3 regions of the Shewanella sp. GutCb genome follow, and region 3 is predicted to be linked to each of the others. Evidence: predicted binding sites of a transcription regulator. Region 3 holds the regulator's gene; each other region holds the start of a gene.
The links. Region 3 encodes NrdR, which represses ribonucleotide reductase genes. Its sites were predicted from a motif close to AAACACNANATNTNGTGTTT; they were not measured.

Region 1 (7,624 bases), on a different contig from region 3:
TATAACCAAGGAAAATCCACGGTTAATAATTGCTGCCTAGTCTTTATCTTCCTCGGTAAAATGATACTCTGACATCATATGACCTAATTCAGTCGACTTAGTCTTAAGGTAAGCTTCATTATAACGGTTCTTACCGACTTGAAGCGGCACACGCTCAACAACCTCTAAGCCAAAGCTTTCCATCGCTTTTACTTTTCTCGGGTTATTGGTCATAAGTCTAACCTTGCTGACACCGATCTGTTCCATCATTGGAATAATCATGTCATATTTACGCATATCAGCAGCAAAACCTAGACGCTCATTAGCCTCTACAGTATTTGCTCCTCCATCTTGTAACTCATAAGCTCTGATTTTATTCAGCAACCCAATACCCCGCCCTTCTTGGCGCAGATAGAGGATAAAGCCCTGACCTACTTCAGCAATATTTTGCATCGCTGTTTGCAGCTGAAAACCACAATCACAACGTAAACTGAAAAGCGCATCACCGGTTAAACACTCGGAATGAATACGACCTAAAATAGGACTTTCGGCATCAAATACGCCCAATGTAAGCGCAACGTGCTCTTTACCTGTCTCGCTATCTTCAAAGCCGTGCATTTCAAAAACACCCCAAGGTGTTGGCAATTTTGAAGACGCGATATATTTAATCGACATGATAAAACCTTAACGACTACTCTCATTCCCTGAGACTGCAGAGAATCCTGATAAAGATATTAATGTGGATGAAAACTAACGTCGAGCGCCGCAAAGCGTAAACATCAACCATTACTAGCTGATCAATTAGCAAATATACGAGCGGTATAGCGCAGCATAAGCTGCGCGCTCACACATAAACTTGAAGCGGCTCACTAAATGAATAAATTAGCTTACTGTTTGCTTAAAATTCTTTCGCTGCAAAACCAGTAACTTGCTTTATACCCATTTCACGACCAAGTGCAGTCATAGGGTGAATAACCACTAATCCTTTAACTGACTTCTTCAGTTTGCCCATGTCAGCTTGCTCTTCTTTAGTCAGTACACGACTAAATTTAAGATCTTTAACCGTTGATCCTTCTTTGCCTAGCTCACGATTTTGCTGCTTTTTAACGTTAGCAATACGCTTAGTCAAAGTGGCAATCTCACGTTTAAACTGGATAACGATCCCTGGATCTTCGCGCTTTTCAGCTGCTGCCAACTTACGACCAAATTTATCGAGCTTATCGTTGAGCGTTTGCAGCTCCTGCTTTAAATTCATTTACAAACCTTAAATTCAAATCTAAATAACATATTTAGAAACAAAAACAGCTTCAAAAAAAGTATTGATGCTGTTTGTCATTATTGCCTCATTATAACAGCATATAGCGTAATATTACCTAGGTTTATGCTTAGCTTATCTTAGATAATGGATCACTTGGTTACTACTGCCTCGAAAAACTAAACTTGGATCAGCAAATGATTGTTCGAATTTGCCATCAACAACCACATTGACCAGATCAACCACCGCTTGTTGTTCTATGGTTAATTGTTCGAGTAAATAGCCCGTCCACAGCCAAATATCTTTGCCAGGGCATTGAGATTTCACCCGTTTAACCAGTTTGAATATCTCAGCGACATTGCCAGGGAACAGTGGATCACCACCAGACAGGGAAAGCCCTCGTCTTTTTATACGAGTATCATTTAGGTCATCAATAATGGTCTGCATCATTGGCTCATCAAACTGATGGCCAGAACACGGATTCCACGTCGATTGATTATAACAGCCACGGCATTGATGCTCACAACCTGAGACAAACAGTGTTGCTCGAGTCCCAGGGCCGTTAAGCACATCGGTCTGATAATATTGATGATAATGCATAATAAACTCTTCCTTAACAAAAAGGTGCCAATGATGGCACCTCGTTTCGTTCTCGCTGGCCTTAAATTAAAGGTGCTTAATTCGGCGCTTAACCTCTTCTTGCTTACCATAGTTAAATGGTCTTGCATCTGGGCTACCTAAGTAGCCACACACACGTCGGGTTACCGACACTCGGCTGGGTTCGTGGTTACCGCATTTAGGGCAAGTAAACCCTTTACTCGTACAACCAAATTCACCAGTAAAGCCGCAGTCATAACACTCATCTATCGGCGTATTGGTGCCGTAATAAGGCACTCTTGAATAGCTATAATCCCAAACATCTTCCAATGCTTCAACATTGTTTTGCATGTTAGGAAACTCGCCGTAACAGATAAACCCGCCATTGGCGATTTCTGGATAAGGTTGCTCGAAATCAATCTTATCGTATGGGTTAACTTGCTTTTCAACATCTAAATGGAAACTATTGGTGTAATAACCTTTAGATGTCACGCCCTCAACAACCCCGAAGGCTTTTGCATCTAAATTGCAAAAACGGCTACACAAGTTTTCACTTGGCGTGCTGTAAAGGCTAAAGCCGTAACCCGTCTCTTCTTTCCATGCGTCGGTGGCAGCTTTTAGGTATTTGATCACTGTTACCGCTTTTTCGCGCAGTTGAGCACTGTCGTAAACATGTGTTTCGCTGCCGTAAAGTGCATTGATGGTTTCATGCAAACCAATGTATCCGAGAGAAATTGACGCGCGGCCATTCTTAAAGATCTCAGAGACATCATCATCTGCACGTAGTCGTACGCCACATGCACCTTCCATATACAGGATAGGTGCAACACGGGCTTTAACGCCGTCTAAACGAGCGATACGAGTATCTAATGCTTTACGGGCAATGAGTAAACGCTCATCTAAGATACGGTAAAATTCAGCTTCATCGCCATTGGCTTCAAGTGCAACGCGCGGCAAGTTCAAACTTACGACACCAAGGTTATTACGCCCTTCATGTACCAATTCTCCATTTTCCTCAAATGTCCCGAGGAAGCTACGGCAACCCATTGGCGTTTTGAACGAACCGGTCACCTTTTCAACCTGCTCATAGTTAAGAATATCAGGGTACATACGTGTTGTTGCACACTTCAATGCAAGCTGTTTAATGTCGTAGTTACAATCACCCGTTTTATGGTTAATACCATCACGAATAGCAAAAACTAACTTAGGGAAAACCGCTGTCTTACGGTTTTTACCTAAACCAGCAATACGCACTTGCATCATTGACTGTTGAATCAGCCGAGATTCCCAAGAGGTGCCTAAACCAAAACCAAAAGTCACAAACGGTGTTTGGCCATTAGCGGTATGCAGTGTATTGACTTCATATTCAAGCGACTGAAATGCGTCATGACACTCTTTTTCAGTCAATGAGATCGCAAATGCTTTGGCATCTGTAATCCCCCACGTCAGCGCGACTTGGTAATGTTTGTTATAACTTTTGGTGACAAATGGCGCCAGTACTTCATCAATACGGTTAATCGTGGTACCGCCATAAATGTGGCTGGCAACCTGCGCAATGATCTGTGCTGTCACTGCAGTCGCTGTCGAAATTGATTTAGGCGTTTCAATCTCCGCATTGCCCATTTTGAAGCCTTCGGTCAACATGCCACTAAGATCAATCAACATACAATTAAACATAGGGAAGAATGGCGCGTAGTCTAAATCATGGTAGTGGATCTCACCTGACTCGTGGGCAGCAACGACATCTTTTGGCAAGATGTGACATTTGGCATAATGCTTAGCAACAATACCCGCCAACAGATCACGTTGAGTGGGGATCACTTTTGAATCTTTGTTAGCATTTTCGTTCAATAGCGCCGCATTGCTCTGCTCAACTAAGCCACGGATCTCTTGATTGAGTCTGCTACTGACTTCCCGATTCACATCTCTATCATGGCGATATTCAATGTAAACCCGCGCTAATGATTTATATGGTCCTTCCATCAACAAGTTTTCCACGGCATCTTGAAGATCGTGGATATTTATCTCATCTAATGTCGCCACCGAATCGGCTGCTTGTCTCGCGACAGATTCTGCATAAGCGGTGTCATCAATACCTGCCGAGTTAGCAGCTGCTATCACTGCGTCTCTAATCCTTGTTTCGTCAAAAGGCGTACGGTAACCATCCCGTTTAATAACCACTGGCATTGTATAATTCCTCTTCTACATCATCGACAAGCAACACTACATATAGTGGCACTTTTATTCTAAATCACAATATGTAGCGCATTAAGCTATAAAAAGACGAGAAGTACTTTGATCCAGATCATTATTTTAAACAACGAAGATAATAAGAAAAAATAACTGGGAACGATCACGCTTATCTAAAATTATGCCCTTGACGATGGCCTATAAGCGAGCTAGTGCCAGTATAAAATAGGGATAAATTGTGGATAAATAGACAAGCACTTTCACTGGCTATTTTTAACGCTCTGTTGAGGCTGCTGGAATTTGATTAAGATGAGTAAACGACAACCGATTTATGCGGTTTTAACGAGCGGATGTTACCGTTCATGGGGTTAACGTTACAGATAACGGCCTCAATTTTTAACCAGTGAAGCCATCAAAATAACCTGCTAGGGGGTTAACTAAAAACCAACGACATTAATGCTGTTTTGCGAGCGCCAAATAACTGTTCAGCTGACCCGATGCTTGTTGATGTTCACCTGTCATTGAGGCTAACTGCATTAAAGATTTTATGCCCTGATATTGATGCTTCTGTTGATCAGTGAGTGGGCGTTCAGACCCTAGCAAAGCAGTAATGTCAGTGGCAACGCGATTTGCTTTTTGTGCAATGGCAGGAGACTGGATTGAATCCATCGTGCGCATAACCCATTTTGCTTCATCTAACGTCCCTGCCAGCTCTCTATCTTCATCACTATTGGTTAGCGTCGCGCGCTGCTCGTCAATAAAATCAGCTAATGACTGCGCTTCAGTGGGCGGAATATCAAAGCCACTATTCGTTAGACGGTTCAGTTGCCCATCGGACAAAATACCATCTTTATAGAGCCGCTGAATAAGACTGGGTAATTTTTCAGAGCTGAAACTGCCATCTTGAAAAAAGTCCTTCGCCATGGCTTCTATTTTCTGCGCTCGCTCAGCGCGGCCAGATAACACTAAGCCATGATCATCTTTAGTGACGGTATTTGTTGATGAAGCTGATGCGTCAGCATTAATGCCTTGGATGCCTGTAGCGCTGCCGACTCCCGCTTTAGTGCCTGACACACCATATGCATCTGCCAGCACTGCGCCGCTATTTACAGGGTTATTGATACTACTAAGTGGGTTCATCGTCAAAAATTCGGCACTGATTTAGTCATAGCCTAACTAAGCAGGAAACGTGCCGTTTTTTTGATGATAAAATTGACTGCTTACTTTTGGTTCAATTCTGCGGTTAAGGTCAAGCAAAGTGTGCGCAATGATTCAATATCATGCTCAGTCATGCTGACTTTTTCAAGCAAGGTACTTTTTTGTGCAAGCGCATCGGCTTGCAGAGCGAAGCCCGCTTTGGTGAGTGCGATAACTTTTTTACGTTCATCGGTTTCATCAGCCAAGCGTTGTAAAAATAACTTGCTCTCTAAACGTTTAACGATGGGCGTCAATGTGCCCATATCCAGACGAGTCGCGCGAGACAACTGGGTCATGCTTGCTCTATCTTGTAGCCACAATGCTTGCATCACCAGATACTGTGGATAAGTGAGTTCATACTGATCCAATAAAGGGCGGTAAGCGCGCATAAGTGCATTCCCTGCGGTATACAGAGCAAAACAAACATTATCCGACAGACATGCTTCGGTATCGTTATTTGACACTTTGTTTTTCACTACGACCTTCACTACCTTTATTAAGTACTGCAATTTTACCTGACTCCCTTTAACAAAACTAGCTGATCGTATTTTATTTTGCGCAGAGTTATTTTGCGCGCAAAGTATTTGCATAAATTTTGGCGGTTAGTTATGATGCAAACAATTAATTTGCGCACAAACAAAAATAAAGGCTCATTATGAACGCTAAACAAATTCAACTAAAATCTCGTCCTGAAGGATTACCTAACGCCAGTAACTTTACCGAAGCAGAAGTGACTTTACCTGCCATTAAAGAGGGTGAATTTCTCGTCAAAAATTTATGGATGTCGGTTGACCCGTACATGCGTGGCCGCATGATTGATAGGAAAAGCTACATTGCTCCTTTTCAGATTGGTGCAGTGCTTGAAGGCGGCGCTATTGGTGAAGTCACAGAATCAAACAATGTTGAATTTCCTGTGGGCAGCAAGGTTAACAGCATGCACGGCTGGCGCAGTCATTATGTTAGTGATGGCACCGAAATAACTCGCCTACCGCAAACTCCTATCAACGAATCACACTTTCTCGGTGTACTCGGTATGCCGGGTATGACGGCTTGGACAGGCCTCAACCGCATTGCAGAATTAAAGGCGGGCGAAACACTGTTCGTTTCAGCAGCATCCGGTGCAGTTGGCAGTGTAGCTGTACAGATTGGAAAGTTAATGGGTGCCCGCGTTATTGCATCCGTAGGCTCTGATGAGAAAGCTGAGCATATTAAATCACTTGGTGTTGATGCCGTGATCAACTACAAGACTTGTGGTGATTTAAGCGCTGCATTAGCAGCTGCGGCGCCAGAAGGTGTTGATGTCTATTTTGAAAATGTCGGTGGCGATCACTTAACGGCCGCATTGAACAATATGAATGACCATGGCCGTATCGCCGTGTGCGGCATGATTTCACAATACAACGATACAGTGCCGACACCTGGACCGAGTAATTTAGCCATGATCATCATGAAGAAGTTAAAGATTGAAGGTTTCATTGTATTTGAACATTGGGCTCATTACCCTGAGTTCGCTAAGCAAATGGGCCAATGGTTAGCTGAAGGAAAAGTCACTGCAGAGCAGACTATTTATGAAGGGTTATCAAACGCACCTGATGCCTTTATCGGTCTATTTGAAGGTAAAAACCGCGGCAAGATGATTGTAAAACTGGCTTAATTCGTTAAGAAACCAGCATACTTCATGCGTTAATATCACACTGAAAAACAGTGACATAAAAGGGCCTTTTGGCCCTTTTATTACAATCAAGTTAAGATTATTTAACGGTATGGTGCCAATGCAGCTTCAATAAGGTGTGCTACTTGCTCTACTGCCGCTTCACCTGCCGCAATAGCTTCCTCCGCGCGATGAAACTCCATAGTACCGATATCACCAAGATCTGGCACGATACAAATATCTGGTGGATCGCCCATTAGTCTCGCCCGCTTATGGCGCTGTTCTAGTATTTCCATCGACTGTGACATCACCGCCAGCATACCGGGATTGGGATTAATATGACCGCCAGTTTTGTTACTAGGAGAAAACTTATCCGTTAAGCCGGTAATATAATCTCTTCCGCGCGCAAGCAGATCGGTAAAGCCCAATTCTTGATGCTTCTCTGCTTCCGCAACTTCTTGGTTTGTCGGCTTATTACTTTTCATGTTGACTGGCAACACTTGCATACGCCCACGGCGAAGCCCGTGAAGGTCAACCGCAATAACAATATCAACACCCATTGCTCGGCTTACTGATACTGGAACAGGATTCACCACCGCGCCATCCACCAGCCAGCGATCGGCCACTTTGACTGGCGGTAAAATACCAGGCATAGAACATGAAGCACGCACTGCATGGCGTAGATCACCTTCGGTAAACCAAATTTCTTGACCAGAATATAGATCAGTTGCTACCGCGGTGAAGGGTTTTTTAAG
Region 2 (7,624 bases), on a different contig from region 3:
GGTAGTGCGTTATGCACTGAAATAAATGAACTGCAGAGATTAATGACATAAAACTGCGGTCATGACTCTCTGCAATCTAAACTGTTGCTGTTAATCTATAGATTCGTGAGTTTCAGGTTGCTTACGTTTGGGTGCTCTAACAACGACTTCCGCACCTTCCCCTGAAAGTTCTAAATTTATATCGGTCGTTGGAATACAACAACATGGCAGACATTCGTCTGCTTCTAATGTCACTAGCGGTTCAGTTATATAGCTAACGGAACCACTAATCACTTTAGTTTTGCATTGCCCACAAAATCCATTTCGGCATTCAGAAAAAGTCTTCACTTTTTTCTGCTCTAATGCTTCAAGCAAGGTCAGGTGCTGTTGATTAAACAACAGCACCGGTTGGCCTTGTAGGCTAACGATGGGGGCTTTTTTTAAGCTGAGATGCTTAAAGGTCAAAGTCTAAAAACTCATCTTCATCAATAGAAGAATCGATTTGGCCAACTAAGTATGATGAAACTTCAACTTCTTGAGGTGCCACCTGAACCGCGTCACTCTCGAGCCAGTTCTTCATCCATGGAAGTGGGTTAGTTATCTCAGCGTACGGTGATTCAAAGTTAACTGACTTCATACGTTCGTTAGTAATGTACTCGACGTACTGACAAAGGATGTGTTCATTTAAGCCAATCATTGAACCGTCTTTGAACAGGTATTTAGCCCACTCTTTTTCTTGCTCTGCAGCTTTGACAAAAATGTCGATGGCAGTTTGTTTGCACTCTTTAGCTATCTCTGCCATTTCAGGATCATCTTTACCTGCATGCATGATTTTTAAAATGTGTTGCGTGCTGTTCAAGTGCAATGCTTCATCGCGGGCAATTAGGCGAATGATTTTTGCATTACCTTCCATAACGTTGCGCTCTGCAAATGCAAACGAGCAAGCAAAACTAACATAGAAACGAATGGCTTCAAGCACGTTAACAGACACCATACATAAGTAGAGTGCTTTCTTTATTTCTCGCTTAGTGACTTCAACAGTTTCGCCATTAATTTGATGGCTACCTTCACCGTGTAAGTGGAATGCTTGGCTAAGTATGATGAGCTCGTCGTAATAAGCTGCAATGTCAGTTGCTCGCTTAAGGATCTCTTTATTCTCGACGATATCGTCAAAAACAACCGATGGATCATTAACGATATTACGGATGATATGAGTGTATGAGCGCGAATGAATCGTTTCTGAAAACGACCATGTCTCAATCCATGTCTCTAACTCAGGCAGAGATACTAACGGTAAAAATGCGACGTTGGGTGAACGTCCTTGAATTGAATCAAGTAGAGTCTGATATTTTAAGTTCGAAATGAAAATATGCTTTTCATGCTCAGGCAGTGCAGCGTAATCTATTTTATCTTTGCTGACGTCAACTTCTTCAGGGCGCCAAAAGAATGAAAGCTGTTTTTCAATCAGTTTTTCAAATACTTCATATTTCTGTTGGTCATAACGCGCAACGTTAACTGACTGCCCAAGAAACATAGGTTCAAGCAGTGCATTGTTAGGTGTTTGACAAAATGTAGAATAGGCCATTTTTCTATCTTCCGATAATGGGGGCTTTGCCCCCTTTAATTAACGTTTAATACTCATGAATAACTGCTCGAGACTAGATTTTACATGCGCCGCCTTCGCAGCTGTCATCTTCTACTTCAACGGAAGTAATGTCATCATGATTATCTGAAGCACCATCACGAGTATTGTGATAGTAAAGTGTCTTCACACCGTATTTATAAGCAGTCAATAAGTCTTTCAGCAGTACCTTCATTGGCACTCTTCCACCCTCAAAACGAGATGGGTCGTAGTTGGTGTTAGCTGAAATAGATTGATCAACAAACTTCTGCATTAAACCGACTAACTGTATGTAACCATCGTTATTAGGCATCTGCCACAATAGTTCATAACTATGCTGATATTTTTCAAAGTCAGGAACAACTTGCTTTAATTGACCATCTTTACTGGCTTTAACGCTGATGAGACCGCGCGGTGGCTCAATGCCGTTAGTGGCGTTAGAGATCTGCGAAGAGGTCTCTGACGGCATTAATGCCGAAAGGGTAGAGTTACGCAGTCCGTGAGTTTTAATCTCTTCACGCAGCGTTTCCCAATCCATATGCAATGGCTCGTCACAGATTTTGTCCAAGTCACGCTTATAGGTATCGATAGGTAAGATCCCTTTCGAATACGTGGTTTCGTGGAACGCTGGGCAAGCCCCTTGCTCTTTAGCCAAGTTCATTGACGCTTTCAATAGATAGTACTGGATTGCTTCAAATGTCTTATGGGTAAGACCATTTGCTGAACCATCTGAATAGCGCACACCTTCTTTCGCGAGATAGTTAGCGAAGTTGATAACTCCGATCCCTAAAGTACGACGATTCATCGATGCTTTTTCAGCAGAGATAATCGGATAATCTTGATAGTCTAATAAGTTATCCAGTGCTCGTACGGCAAGATCTGCCAATGGCTCTAGCTCTTCAAGCTTTTTAATCGCGCCTAAGTTCAACGCTGAAAGCGTACAAAGGGCAATTTCACCGTCAGGATCATTGATGTTGTTCAATGGCTTAGTCGGCAGCGCTATTTCTAAACATAAGTTAGATTGACGGATTGGCGCTACTTTTGAATCAAATGGACTGTGCGTGTTGCAGTGATCCACGTTTTGAATATAGATACGACCCGTAGAGGCACGCTCTTGCATCATCAATGAAAACAGTTCAACGGCTTTAATTTGTTGCTTACGGATACTCTCGTCAGCTTCATATTTAAGGTAGAGACGTTCAAATTCATCTTGATCTTCAAAGAACGCATCGTACATGCCAGGCACATCTGATGGGCTGAACAAGCTAATCATGCCACCTTGGATAAGGCGCTGGTACATCAGCTTATTAATTTGCACGCCGTAATCTAGGTGACGAATACGGTTGTCATCTACGCCACGGTTATTCTTAAGTACCAGTAACGATTCAACTTCTAGATGCCACATAGGGTAGAAGAGGGTGGCAGCACCGCCGCGTACGCCGCCTTGTGAGCACGATTTGACAGCGGTTTGGAAATACTTATAAAACGGTAAACAACCGGTGTGGAATGCTTCACCACCACGAATAGGGCTACCTAGCGCGCGAATTCGACCGGCATTCACACCAATCCCAGCTCGCTGAGAGACGTATTTAACGATTGAAGATGCAGTGGCATTAATTGAATCTAAGCTGTCACCACATTCAATTAGCACGCAAGAGCTGAATTGGCGTGTTGGTGTACGCACACCCGCCATAATCGGTGTGGGTAGTGAAATCTTAAACGTCGATGTTGCATCGTAAAAATCTTTTACGTACTTAAGACGTGTTTCTTTTGGATATTTAGCAAATAAACAGGCTGCAACCAAAATATAAAGAAACTGTGCACTTTCATAAATTTCATGAGTGACACGGTTTTGAACTAAATACTTACCTTCTAACTGCTTAACGGCTGCATAAGAGAAGTTCATGTCACGCCAATGATCAATGTAGCTACCTAATATATCGATCTCTTCGCGGCTATAGTCCTGCAGTATGTGGGCATCGTACTTGCCCAGTTCTACTAAGTGAACGACATGTTCGTAAAGTTTTGGTGGTTCAAACTGACCAAACGCCTTTTTACGAAGATGGAAAATGGCCAATCTTGCAGATAAAAACTGATAGTCAGGTGACTCGGGGGAAATTAAGTCTGCAGCGGCTTTAATGATAGTCTCGTGGATCGCTTCAGTTGGGATCCCTTCGAAAAACTGTAGGTGAGAACGTAGTTCAACTTCAGACACCGAGACATTAGTCAGTCCCTTTGCCGCCCATTCAATAACACGATGGATTTTTTCGAGATCGATTGTCTCACGTTCGCCACTGCGTTTTGTGACTGTCATATTACTATTCATTAAAGATAAACCTTGGTTCTTATATTGATGAAAGTGACCTGCATAGGTGCACCGTACATTTCCCTGTAAACAATCCAAACGAAACCGTAAAACAGTGGCTTCCAATTTATTGACACAAACTGCTAAATAGTGTCTCTGATTGCCACTTACACACAATATATGGTGTTTTTAAATTTCTTAGGTACAAGATAGTGAGGTTCGGGGTTATTTGCAAGTGCGAATTCTGGGAACAAGTTGTGGATATCTTGAGGATAATTTTGACAGTTAGTAACAGCTAACCCTTAAAGCTTGTTTTGATTTGGGTTCCTAGCGGAAGATGAATATTTATACAGCCAAAAATGGATTTGAAGATCGCAGGATCCTTGAGCGATCTTCACTTATCAATATACTGATAATATAACTCAGTCATTTAGCTGAAGCGTGAACCATTTCATCAGCTCATCTGAGTTAGCAAAGCAAATGTCAGTTGGCCAGGCATTAATATCATCGTTGGGCGCGATATAACCCCACGCTGCTAAGCCAGCTTGCATATTGGCTGCTCGAGCAGCAACCATGTCTCTTTCTGCATCGCCCAAATAAAGAATATGTTGGCAACTTACACCGATTTGCTGAGCCGCCAGTAGCATAGGGGCGGTATGAGGTTTTGAATAAAGTGTTGAATCGCCACTCACAATGGCAGGCATCTGTTTGTCTAGGCCTAATTTAATCAGCAGTGGTCGAGTAAAACGAGCAGGCTTATTGGTGACCACGCCGTAGGGAATATCATTAAGCTTTAACAAGCTAAGAAAAGGCCACAGCCCAGGGAATAAGTCACAGTTGTTACCATTAACCTTTTCATAATTCTCTAGCAGCGCCAATTGTACTTGTCGTTGAATATCATCATTGGCATTAGGAAGGGCAGCGCGAACCATGGCTAAGCTGCCATGAGATGCTACATTACGCTGTTGACTTAAGGTGACTGTCGAGTAACCAAATTGGGTCAGGCTGATATTTAGCGCATCAACCATATCCGGAGCGGTGTCTGCAAGTGTGCCATCAAGATCAAAAAGCACCGCTTTAATGGCACGGTGCTTTGTAGAAGGGTTACTGTCAGTCATTCTTTACTGTGGTAATCATATAATTGACTTCTAAGCTTTTAGTATACTTAAACACATCCGTAATAGGGTTGTAGGTTATCCCTACGGCATCATTACAGATAAGCTCGGCGTTATCCGCAAGTGCAATGAGTTCAGAAGGCTTAATGAACTTTTTGTGGTCATGAGTGGCAACAGGTAACATTTTCAGCAAATATTCTGCGCCGAGGATTGTTTCGACATAAGCTCTCATATTTCTATTAATAGTAGAGAAGAAAACAAAGCCACCCGGTTTTACCATATCTGCGCAGGCTTGGATCACTGAGCTTGGATCGGGTACATGCTCGAGCATCTCCATACACGTAATGACATCATATTGTTGTCTGTGCTCATCACGATGGTTTTCTGCGGTGTTCTTTATATAGTTTACCGAGACACCCATTTCTAAAGCATGTAAACGAGCGACGTCGAGTGGCTCATCACCCATATCTAAACCGGTCACGTTTGCGCCGATACGCGCCATGCTTTCAGACAAGATACCGCCACCGCAACCAACATCAAGTACGTTCTTGCCAAAAATGCCACCAGCGGTTTGATCTATATAATTGAGGCGAAGTGGATTTAAATTGTGCAGAGGCTTGAATTCACCGTTTAGATCCCACCAAGTGGCGGCCATTTTTTCAAATTTAGCAATCTCTTCAGGATCGACATTATGATTGTTTTGCACTATTAATTACCTCAGATCGATTAATTCGTCTTTTGTGCTCATTATAATGATTAGTGCCAATAAACAAAGCGGATATCGCGTCGTTTCTCAGGAATCATTAAAAGTGACCAAAAAATACACTTATGCCTTGATTTTAATCAATAGTATTGCCTATTACTTCATATAGTAAATGAATGCTGTATTGGGTCTAGCGCCGTCAAATAACTGTGTTAGAATGCCAAATCACGTTTTCAAGCATGACTATTCTTATCTGTAAGGATTGCGTGCTAAATTTCAAGGGATCGAGCGGTTTATGACTGATCTGGCTTCATCTATAACACCAATTAATATTGAAGACGAATTAAAAAATTCATACCTAGATTACGCCATGAGCGTAATTGTAGGACGGGCACTGCCCGATGTTCGTGATGGCTTAAAGCCTGTTCATCGCCGCGTATTGTTCGCCATGAGTGAATTGAAAAACGACTGGAACAAGCCTTATAAAAAGTCTGCTCGTGTCGTTGGTGACGTTATCGGTAAATATCATCCACATGGTGATACAGCGGTATATGACACTATTGTTCGTCTGGCACAGCCATTCTCAATGAGATATCCACTTATCGATGGCCAAGGTAACTTTGGTTCTGTCGATGGTGATGCTGCGGCAGCAATGCGTTATACCGAAATCCGCATGGATAAAGTTGCGCATCAATTATTAGCGGATCTTGAAAAAGAGACTGTTGACTTTGTACCTAACTATGATGGTACTGAGTTTATTCCTGCTGTATTGCCTACGCGCATTCCTACGTTACTTGTTAACGGTTCATCAGGTATTGCGGTCGGTATGGCAACTAACATTCCACCTCATAATATGAGTGAAGTGATTGCAGGTTGTTTAGCGCTGATTGAAGATCCGGCTTTATCAATTGAACAGTTGATGGAGTACATTCCTGGTCCAGATTTCCCTACTGCAGCAATCATTAACGGTCGTAAAGGCATTATTGATGCTTATAACACGGGCCGTGGTCGCGCCATTATGCGTGCCCTTGCTGAAGTCGAAACCGAAGAGAATGGACGTGAGCGAATTATTGTTCATGAAATTCCTTATCAAGTTAACAAAGCGCGCTTAATCGAAAAGATTGCAGAGCTTGTTAAAGATAAAAAGATTGAAGGCATTAGTGGCCTACGTGATGAGTCTGATAAAGACGGCATGCGTATTGTCATTGAGATCAAGCGTGGTGAAGTAGGCGAGGTTGTACTTAACAACCTATATGCTCAAACACAAATGCAGTGCTCTTTTGGTATCAATATGGTTGCGTTGACGAATGGTCAGCCAAAACTATTTAACCTTAAAGAGATGCTAGAGTGCTTTATCCTTCACCGTCGTGAAGTGGTTACTCGTCGTACCGTATTTGAACTTCGTAAAGCACGTGAAAGAGCTCATCTTTTGGAAGCTCTCGCCGTTGCACTTGCAAACATTGACCCTATTATTGCGCTAATTAAAGCGTCACCTACTCCTGCTGAAGCCAAAGTTAAGCTGATTGCACAGGGATGGGAGCTCGGTCATGTTAAAGGCATGCTCGAAAAGGCCGGTGATGATGCTGCTCGTCCTGAATGGTTAGAACCAGAATATGGTATCCGTGATGACAAGTATTATCTGACTGAGCAACAAGCACAAGCCATCCTTGAGCTACGTCTGCACCGTCTAACGGGTCTAGAACATGACAAGATCATTGCTGAATATGAAGAGCTACTTGAAGTTATTGCAGCGCTACTTCTTATTCTAAGCAGCCCACAACGTCTGATGGAGATCATCACTGAAGAGCTTCATGAAGTATTAGAGAACTTTGGTGATAAACGCCGTACGGTTATCAATGCTAACGAAGTTGATATGAGTCTTGAAGATCTTATTAACGAAG
Region 3 (7,624 bases):
AACGACATCAAGATTATGAGCATCTTGTGATTGGATGATGGCTTCGAGTTGGCCTTGCTCTTTAGCGAGTGCATCAAAGTCAGCATCTGGCTCTGCATAAAGCGCGTAAACCTCATCGAGTCTTACGAGGGCATTTTTGGCATCGGAAACCGCTTCTTCAACAGCTTCACGAACCGTCTGATTTAGATCAAGTTTTGGTTCTTGCGGTAAGTAACCAATCTTTAGGTCTTGCATTGGTCTTGCTTCGCCCTCAATTTCGGTATCGAGACCGGCCATGATGCGTAGCAGAGTTGATTTACCTGAACCATTGAGCCCTAACACACCAATTTTGGCACCAGGGAAAAAGCTTAAGGAGATATCTTTTAGAATTTGCTTTTTAGGCGGAACAATCTTGCCCACTCTAAGCATGCTGTATACAAACTGAGCCATTTTATTTCTCTTTGACTGGGAATGGCAGCAATTCTACTCGAATCACCGCCTAACTTAAATCTGATCTTTATCTTAGGCGCAGCTTAGTTAAATAAAAGTACTGTTCTACATTTGGGGATTGGCTAATATCTCCAAAAATAACCGTTACTGAGGGGCATACTAGATTGTATTTTATATATTGATACTGGACGGAGGAGTAATGAATAACAGAAAGACATCGCGTATCGGTGTTATTGCCATTATGGGCCATTAAATGATGTCAGGGCTGGAGTGTTTGCAGAACAGAGTTTTCTAGATTTACACCACAAAGTAATGAATCAATAGATTAAAGGCGTTTTTTCTATGTAATACAATCGTTGAGCAAGTTTACGGCGTCTATTTGCTATTGTTGAAATATCGCTCATGGGAAATTGCAAGTAATTTCATGTTTCTAATGCTGGGATTGTGATCAATTGCGCTGTATCATACCGCGCAACCCTACTATAAGAATTTACAGCTGGAGTAAATAATGCTGAAAAAAGACATGAATATCGCGGATTACGATCCACAATTGTTTGCAGCGATTGAAGATGAAACTCGCCGTCAAGAAGAGCACATCGAACTTATTGCTTCAGAAAACTATACGAGCCCACGCGTTTTTGAAGCTCAAGGTTCTCAGCTTACTAACAAGTATGCCGAAGGTTACCCTGGTAAGCGTTACTATGGTGGCTGTGAGCATGTTGATATTGTTGAAGAACTCGCAATATCTCGTGCTAAAGAGTTGTTCGGTGCAACGTATGCTAACGTTCAGCCGCATTCTGGTTCACAAGCTAACGCAGCCGTATTTATGGCCCTTCTTCAAGGTGGTGACACGGTTCTAGGTATGAGTCTTGCTCACGGTGGTCATTTGACTCACGGCTCACATGTCAGCTTCTCTGGTAAGCTCTATAATGCGGTTCAGTACGGCATTGACGAGTCAACGGGCAAGATTGATTACGCTGAAGTTGAGCGTCTAGCGGTTGAACATAATCCTAAGATGATTATTGCGGGTTTCAGTGCATACTCTGGCATTGTTGATTGGGGCAAGTTCCGCGAAATCGCCGATAAAGTAGGTGCTTACCTATTTGTTGATATGGCGCACGTTGCAGGTCTTGTTGCTGCGGGTATCTATCCAAACCCACTTCCACACGCACATGTTGTGACAACGACAACGCATAAGACATTAGCGGGCCCTCGTGGTGGTTTGATCCTTTCTGCCATCGATGATGAAGCTATTTATAAAAAGCTAAACTCAGCGGTCTTCCCTGGTGGTCAAGGCGGTCCTTTGATGCATGTTATCGCTGCTAAAGCAGTTGCATTCAAAGAAGCGCTCGAGCCAGAGTTCACGACATACCAAGAGCAAGTGGTGGTAAACGCAAAAGCAATGGCTCGCACGTTTATTGAACGTGGCTATGATGTTGTTTCTGGTGGTACTGATAACCACCTGTTCTTGCTTGATTTGATCAGCAAAGATATTACCGGTAAAGAAGCTGATGCAGCGCTCGGTAATGCCAACATTACTGTCAACAAAAACTCAGTACCTAATGACCCGCGCTCACCATTTGTGACATCTGGTCTGCGTATTGGCTCACCTGCGATTACTCGACGTGGTTTTGGTGAAGAAGAGTCTGTGCAGCTGACTCACTGGATGTGTGATGTACTTGATGATATTACAGATCTTGCTGTTAGCGAGCGTGTAAAAGCACAGGTTCTTGAATTGTGCGCTAAGTTCCCTGTTTACGGTTAACCTTAAGCGTTAAATCAGGTAAACTTTAATGGCCGCATTTATGCGGCCATTTTTGTTGGTAATTGATAATGATTTTTTATTAAATCGTTTATATAAGTCGTTTTAATACCTGACCGGAGGCTAGATGCATTGTCCATTTTGCAGCGCAACAGACACTAAAGTGATTGATTCGCGACTTGTCGCAGATGGCCATCAGGTACGTCGTCGTCGAGAGTGTGTGCAATGCCATGAGCGCTATACTACATTTGAAGGTGCTGAACTGGTGATGCCTCGTGTGGTTAAACAAGACGGTAGTCGTCAACCTTTCGATGAAGATAAACTGCGTGGTGGCATGCTTCGAGCGGTAGAGAAAAGACCGGTATCGATGGACCAAATCGAGCAGTCCTTAACTAAAATTAAGTCGATGCTGCGAGCGACAGGTGAGCGTGAAGTTAAATCAGAGATGATAGGTAACTTGATGATGGACCAATTGGTCAACTTAGACAAAGTGGCTTATATACGCTTTGCATCCGTTTACCGCGCGTTTGAAGACGTGTCGGAGTTCGGCGACGCTATCGCGAACTTACAGAAGTAGTTATACCCCCTTATTACCCAATTGATTAATCGGAACTCATTTCACTATGTGGTCAACTGAAGACAATCAAATGATGAGTCTTGCTATTGAATTAGCGCAAAAAGGACTCTATACCACCCGACCAAATCCTTGCGTTGGTAGTGTATTAGTTAAAGACGGCGTGATTGTGGGAGAAGGTTACCATATCCGTGCTGGTGGCCCCCATGCCGAAGTCTACGCACTTAACATGGCCGGTGATGATGCCATTGGTGCGACCGCGTACGTCACATTAGAACCGTGCAGCCATTATGGTCGAACTCCACCTTGTGCCAAGGCCTTGATCGAAAGCAAGGTTAGCCGCGTTGTTATTGCCGTTACGGACCCCAACCCACAAGTCTCTGGTCGTGGTATTACCATGCTCCGTGATGCAGGCATACAGGTTGACGTTGGTTTATTAACCGATGCTGCTAAACAGGTTAACCTCGGTTTTTTGAAGAGAATGGAGCAAGGATTACCTTGGGTGACGGTAAAGCTTGCGGCGAGTCTTGATGGTAAAACGGCACTATCAAACGGTGAGTCTAAATGGATCACAGGGCCAGAAGCTCGCAGAGATGTGCAGCGGGTACGTGCAAGACATTGTGCACTCATTACTGGCGTTGAAACGGTTTTGGCCGATAACCCGAGTCTAAATGTACGACATAGTGAACTGGGTTCTTTATCAAATGAGATCGCGCCAGCAGAACTACATCAACCGATGCGTGTAGTATTAGACAGCCAAGCACGGCTAGGTACTGACCTTAAGATGTTTAGTATCAACAGCCCGATTTTACTTATTAGCACTTGTGACTACCCTGATAAGGTGAAGTCGGCATGGCCGGCCCATGTTAGTCACCAAATATTACCCGCCAAAGATAAGCGGGTAGACCTTAGTGCCTTGCTGGTATTTCTCGGTAAAAGCTGTAACTCGGTGTTAGTTGAGGCCGGTGCAACACTCGCTGGTGCATTTGTTAGCGCGCTATTAGCGGATGAAATTATTTTATACCAAGCAATGAAAATACTCGGTGCTCAGGGGCGAGACTTACTTGCTTTGCCTCCATTTGAGGCGATGTCCCAAATACCCAGTATTAATGTAATAGATGAACGAAAAGTGGGTAAAGATACTCGCTTGACGTTAAGAATGAGTAATTAACTTTATGTTTACCGGAATTATTGAATCTGTAGGTCATTTACGAAAAGTTGAACGTCGTGGCGATGATATTAGATTAACAGTTGCAAGCGCTAAGCTTGATTTGTCGGACGTTAAGCTCGGTGACAGCATTGCCACCAATGGTGTGTGCCTTACTGTTGTAGAGCGGCTAGCAGATGGTTATGTTGCGGACATTTCAGCCGAGACAGTCAGCCTTACCGGGTTTGCACATTACGCTGTCGGCACCTCGGTTAACTTAGAGAAAGCCGTGACGCCAACAACACGCTTGGGTGGCCATATGGTCAGTGGTCATGTAGATGGCATGGCGCGTATTGATGACCGTCAAGTTCGCGGTCAGGCAATTGAATTTTGGTTATCACCTCCCGTAGAGCTGGGTCGCTATATCGCCCATAAAGGGTCTATTACTATTGATGGTGTGAGTTTAACGGTTAATGAAGTGCAAGGGCATCGATTTAGACTGACCATAGTGCCGCATACAGCAGGTGAGACTACCTTAATAAATTTGAAGGCTGGCGATAGCGTTAATATTGAAGTTGACCTCATTGCTCGCCACTTAGAAAGATTGATGAACTATTCATCAGAGCATGAAAAACAGCAACCTAAGTCCGAAGTTACTATGGAACTGTTAGCTCGCTCAGGTTTTTTACGTTAAATACTGGCTTAAGGCTATTTTAAAGATAGAATTTATCTTTAGAAGCTCCAAAAAAATAATCATATAAATTTATATACTGTTTTGCCACGATAGGCATAAAGGTTAGCAACCTCACTTAATGCAGTAATACAAAATAAAGGTCTGAACATGTCGCTACATAGTATAGAAGAGATCATCGAAGATATTCGTCTAGGCAAGATGGTTATCTTGATGGATGATGAAGATAGAGAAAATGAAGGCGACCTTATTATGGCTGCTGACATGGTGACGCCTGAGGCGGTTAACTTTATGGCGATGTTCGGTCGCGGTCTTATTTGTCAAACCTTGACTAAAGAACGCTGCGAACAGCTAAACCTGCCTTTAATGGTCACCAACAATAATGCCCAGTTCTCAACCAACTTTACAATGTCTATTGAAGCGGCTGAAGGTGTCACAACGGGTATTTCAGCGCAAGATCGTGCCGTCACGGTAAAAGCTGCAGTTGCCAAAGATGCTAAGCCTAGTGATATTGTGCAACCTGGCCACATATTCCCATTGATGGCAAAAGAGGGTGGCGTGCTCATCCGTGCCGGTCATACTGAAGCGGGCTGTGACTTAGCAAGATTAGCAGGTTTTGAAGCTTCATCAGTCATCGTTGAAATTTTAAAGGACGATGGCACCATGGCGCGTCGTCCAGATCTTGAAATTTTTGCTGAAAAGCACGGATTAAAGATGGGCACTATTGCTGACCTAATTGAATATCGCAACACTAAAGAAACCAGTGTTGTACGTGAAGCGCAATGTAAGCTACCAACCCGTTTTGGTGAGTTTGATATGCTGACTTTCCGTGACACTATCGATAATCAATTACACTATGTATTAGTCAAAGGTCCGGTTACAGAGAACATACTTGTACGTGTTCACCTACAAAATACCTTTAACGACCTTTTACATTCCGAGCGCGATCAGCAACGCAGTTGGCCACTAGAAAAAGCAATGCAGCGCATTAGCGAAGACGGTGGCGTACTAGTACTGCTCGGTCATCAAGAGCATAGCAGTGATATTTTAGCCAAAGTTAAAGCATTTGAAGCTGAAGATAACGGCAGTGCACCTATTACAGCTAAGTGGCAAGGAACCTCACGTCAAGTGGGTGTTGGCTCGCAAATCCTAGCAAATGTAGGCGTGACATCAATGCGGTTGCTTAGCTCACCAAAGCGTTATCATTCACTATCAGGCTTTGGTTTAGAAGTAACTGATTATATAGCAGAATAAAATACTATCTTGGGTTGGAAAATCATCCAAGGGGTAATTTAACACTTTTCTTATAAATTGCATGGGGATCAGCGTTAACGGCTGTGGTATCATACCGCCTCTTCCGCCCCCATGCTGGGTAATTAGCTAATTTTAGGTAAGATAAATGCACATAGTTCAAGGTAATATCGAATCGAAAAACGCAAAAATTGCGATCGTAGTTTCACGTTTTAATAGCTTTGTTGTAGATAGTTTACTTAGTGGTGCGGTAGACACTCTTAAGCGTTTTGGCCAAGTTTCAGATGATAATATCACTGTAATTAAAGTGCCTGGCGCTGTTGAACTGCCACTTGCTGCACGTCGTGTTGCGGCAAGCGGAAAATTTGACGGAATAATCTCACTTGGTGCGGTTATCCGTGGCGGTACACCTCATTTTGATTTTGTTGCAGGCGAATGTAATAAAGGTCTAGCTCAAGTTGCACTTGAATTTGATATTCCTGTTTCATTCGGCGTTTTAACCACTGATACTATTGAACAAGCAATTGAACGTTCAGGTACTAAAGCAGGCAACAAAGGCGGCGAAGCTGCTTTGGGTCTGCTAGAGATGGTTAACGTGCTGCAAGCACTTGAAGAACACCTGTAATCTAGGACAATTTAATGAAGCCTTCAGAGCGCCGAAAGGCACGTCGTTTAGCGGTTCAGGCCATTTACTCTTGGCAGCTAAGTGGCAACAATATTGCTGATGTTGAGCATGAGTTTCTAACTGAACAAAATGTTGATGGTGTCGATATAACTTACTTTCGTGAGTTATTAGCGGGCGTAGCAACTAAGAAAAGCCAATTGGATGAGCTAATCATTCCATTTTTGACTCGTCCTTTGAATGAAGTTGACCCTGTCGAAAAGGCGATTGTTCGTTTAGCAACTTATGAGCTGACTTTCCGCAAGGATGTTCCTTATAAAGTAGCAATTAACGAAGCTATCGAGCTTGCCAAAGCATTCGGCGCTGAAGATGGACATAAGTTCGTTAACGGTATTCTGGATAAGCTAGTCGCAAGAACGAAATAGTAAAAACGGCATCTTCGGATGCCGTTTTTGTATGCCTAAAAAGAGAATAACAGTTGCATGATCCGTGGCTGGCATTTAATAGCAGAACACATCTAACGTAACTAAAATCATAGCTAAGATCCTCTTACTATTAGCTCCTCTTTTTTCCTCAAACCACTTCTTAATTTGTGATTGGTATTGTGAAAGAATTTCAATTAATCGAAAGCTTTTTTACTGGGCGTGCCCAGTCTCGAAAAGACGTTGCACTTGGCATTGGTGATGATTGCGCCATTGTTGAACCCGCTGCAAATAAATCTGTTGTGATATCTTGTGACACCTTAGTGGAAAACGTGCATTTCTTTGCTGATATGCCTGCAAAAGATCTGGGGTATAAGTCGCTAGCGGTGAATTTATCCGATCTGGCTGCTATGGGCGCGGAGCCTGCATGGATGACATTGGCGCTAACCTTGCCAGAAGTCGACGAAAATTGGTTGGCAGATTATAGTGAAGGCTTGTTTGAAATTGCCGAATACTATGGCGTAGCACTTATTGGCGGTGATACTACTCGTGGTCCCCGCTCAATCACCATTACCATTAATGGCCAAGTGCCTAAGCATGCGGGTCTGACTCGTAGCGGCGCAAGAAATGGAGATTGGATCTACGCTACCGGCACATTAGGTGATTCAGCTTTAGGGCTAGATCTACTGCGTGGAAAAGCGGATTGTAATGAAGACGATAGAAACT

Region 1: the regulator NrdR is predicted to act here: its motif matches at 4,050-4,069, upstream of nrdD (anaerobic ribonucleoside-triphosphate reductase).
Region 2: the regulator NrdR is predicted to act here: its motif matches at 4,075-4,094, upstream of nrdA (class 1a ribonucleoside-diphosphate reductase subunit alpha).

What each region holds. Positions count from the first base shown of each region.
Region 1 is NZ_PJBL01000028.1:31,115-38,738, forward strand. It holds gene ribA (GTP cyclohydrolase II) at 37-654, opposite strand; gene CXF86_RS17235 (YibL family ribosome-associated protein) at 878-1,234, opposite strand; gene nrdG (anaerobic ribonucleoside-triphosphate reductase-activating protein) at 1,370-1,834, opposite strand; gene nrdD (anaerobic ribonucleoside-triphosphate reductase) at 1,901-4,018, opposite strand; gene CXF86_RS17250 (hypothetical protein) at 4,475-5,161, opposite strand; gene CXF86_RS17255 (MarR family winged helix-turn-helix transcriptional regulator) at 5,242-5,694, opposite strand; gene CXF86_RS17260 (NADP-dependent oxidoreductase) at 5,874-6,872, shown strand; gene rssA (patatin-like phospholipase RssA) at 6,974-7,624, opposite strand, start outside.
Region 2 is NZ_PJBL01000014.1:16,426-24,049, forward strand. It holds gene yfaE (class I ribonucleotide reductase maintenance protein YfaE) at 91-444, opposite strand; gene nrdB (class Ia ribonucleoside-diphosphate reductase subunit beta) at 434-1,564, opposite strand; gene nrdA (class 1a ribonucleoside-diphosphate reductase subunit alpha) at 1,638-3,926, opposite strand; gene CXF86_RS07980 (HAD family hydrolase) at 4,328-5,023, opposite strand; gene ubiG (bifunctional 2-polyprenyl-6-hydroxyphenol methylase/3-demethylubiquinol 3-O-methyltransferase UbiG) at 5,016-5,726, opposite strand; gene gyrA (DNA gyrase subunit A) at 6,019-7,624, shown strand, end outside.
Region 3 is NZ_PJBL01000002.1:137,148-144,771, reverse strand. It holds gene ettA (energy-dependent translational throttle protein EttA) at 1-429, opposite strand, end outside; gene glyA (serine hydroxymethyltransferase) at 938-2,194, shown strand; gene nrdR (transcriptional regulator NrdR) at 2,319-2,768, shown strand; gene ribD (bifunctional diaminohydroxyphosphoribosylaminopyrimidine deaminase/5-amino-6-(5-phosphoribosylamino)uracil reductase RibD) at 2,815-3,936, shown strand; gene CXF86_RS02400 (riboflavin synthase) at 3,941-4,606, shown strand; gene ribBA (bifunctional 3,4-dihydroxy-2-butanone-4-phosphate synthase/GTP cyclohydrolase II) at 4,754-5,857, shown strand; gene ribE (6,7-dimethyl-8-ribityllumazine synthase) at 6,003-6,479, shown strand; gene nusB (transcription antitermination factor NusB) at 6,494-6,901, shown strand; gene thiL (thiamine-phosphate kinase) at 7,081-7,624, shown strand, end outside.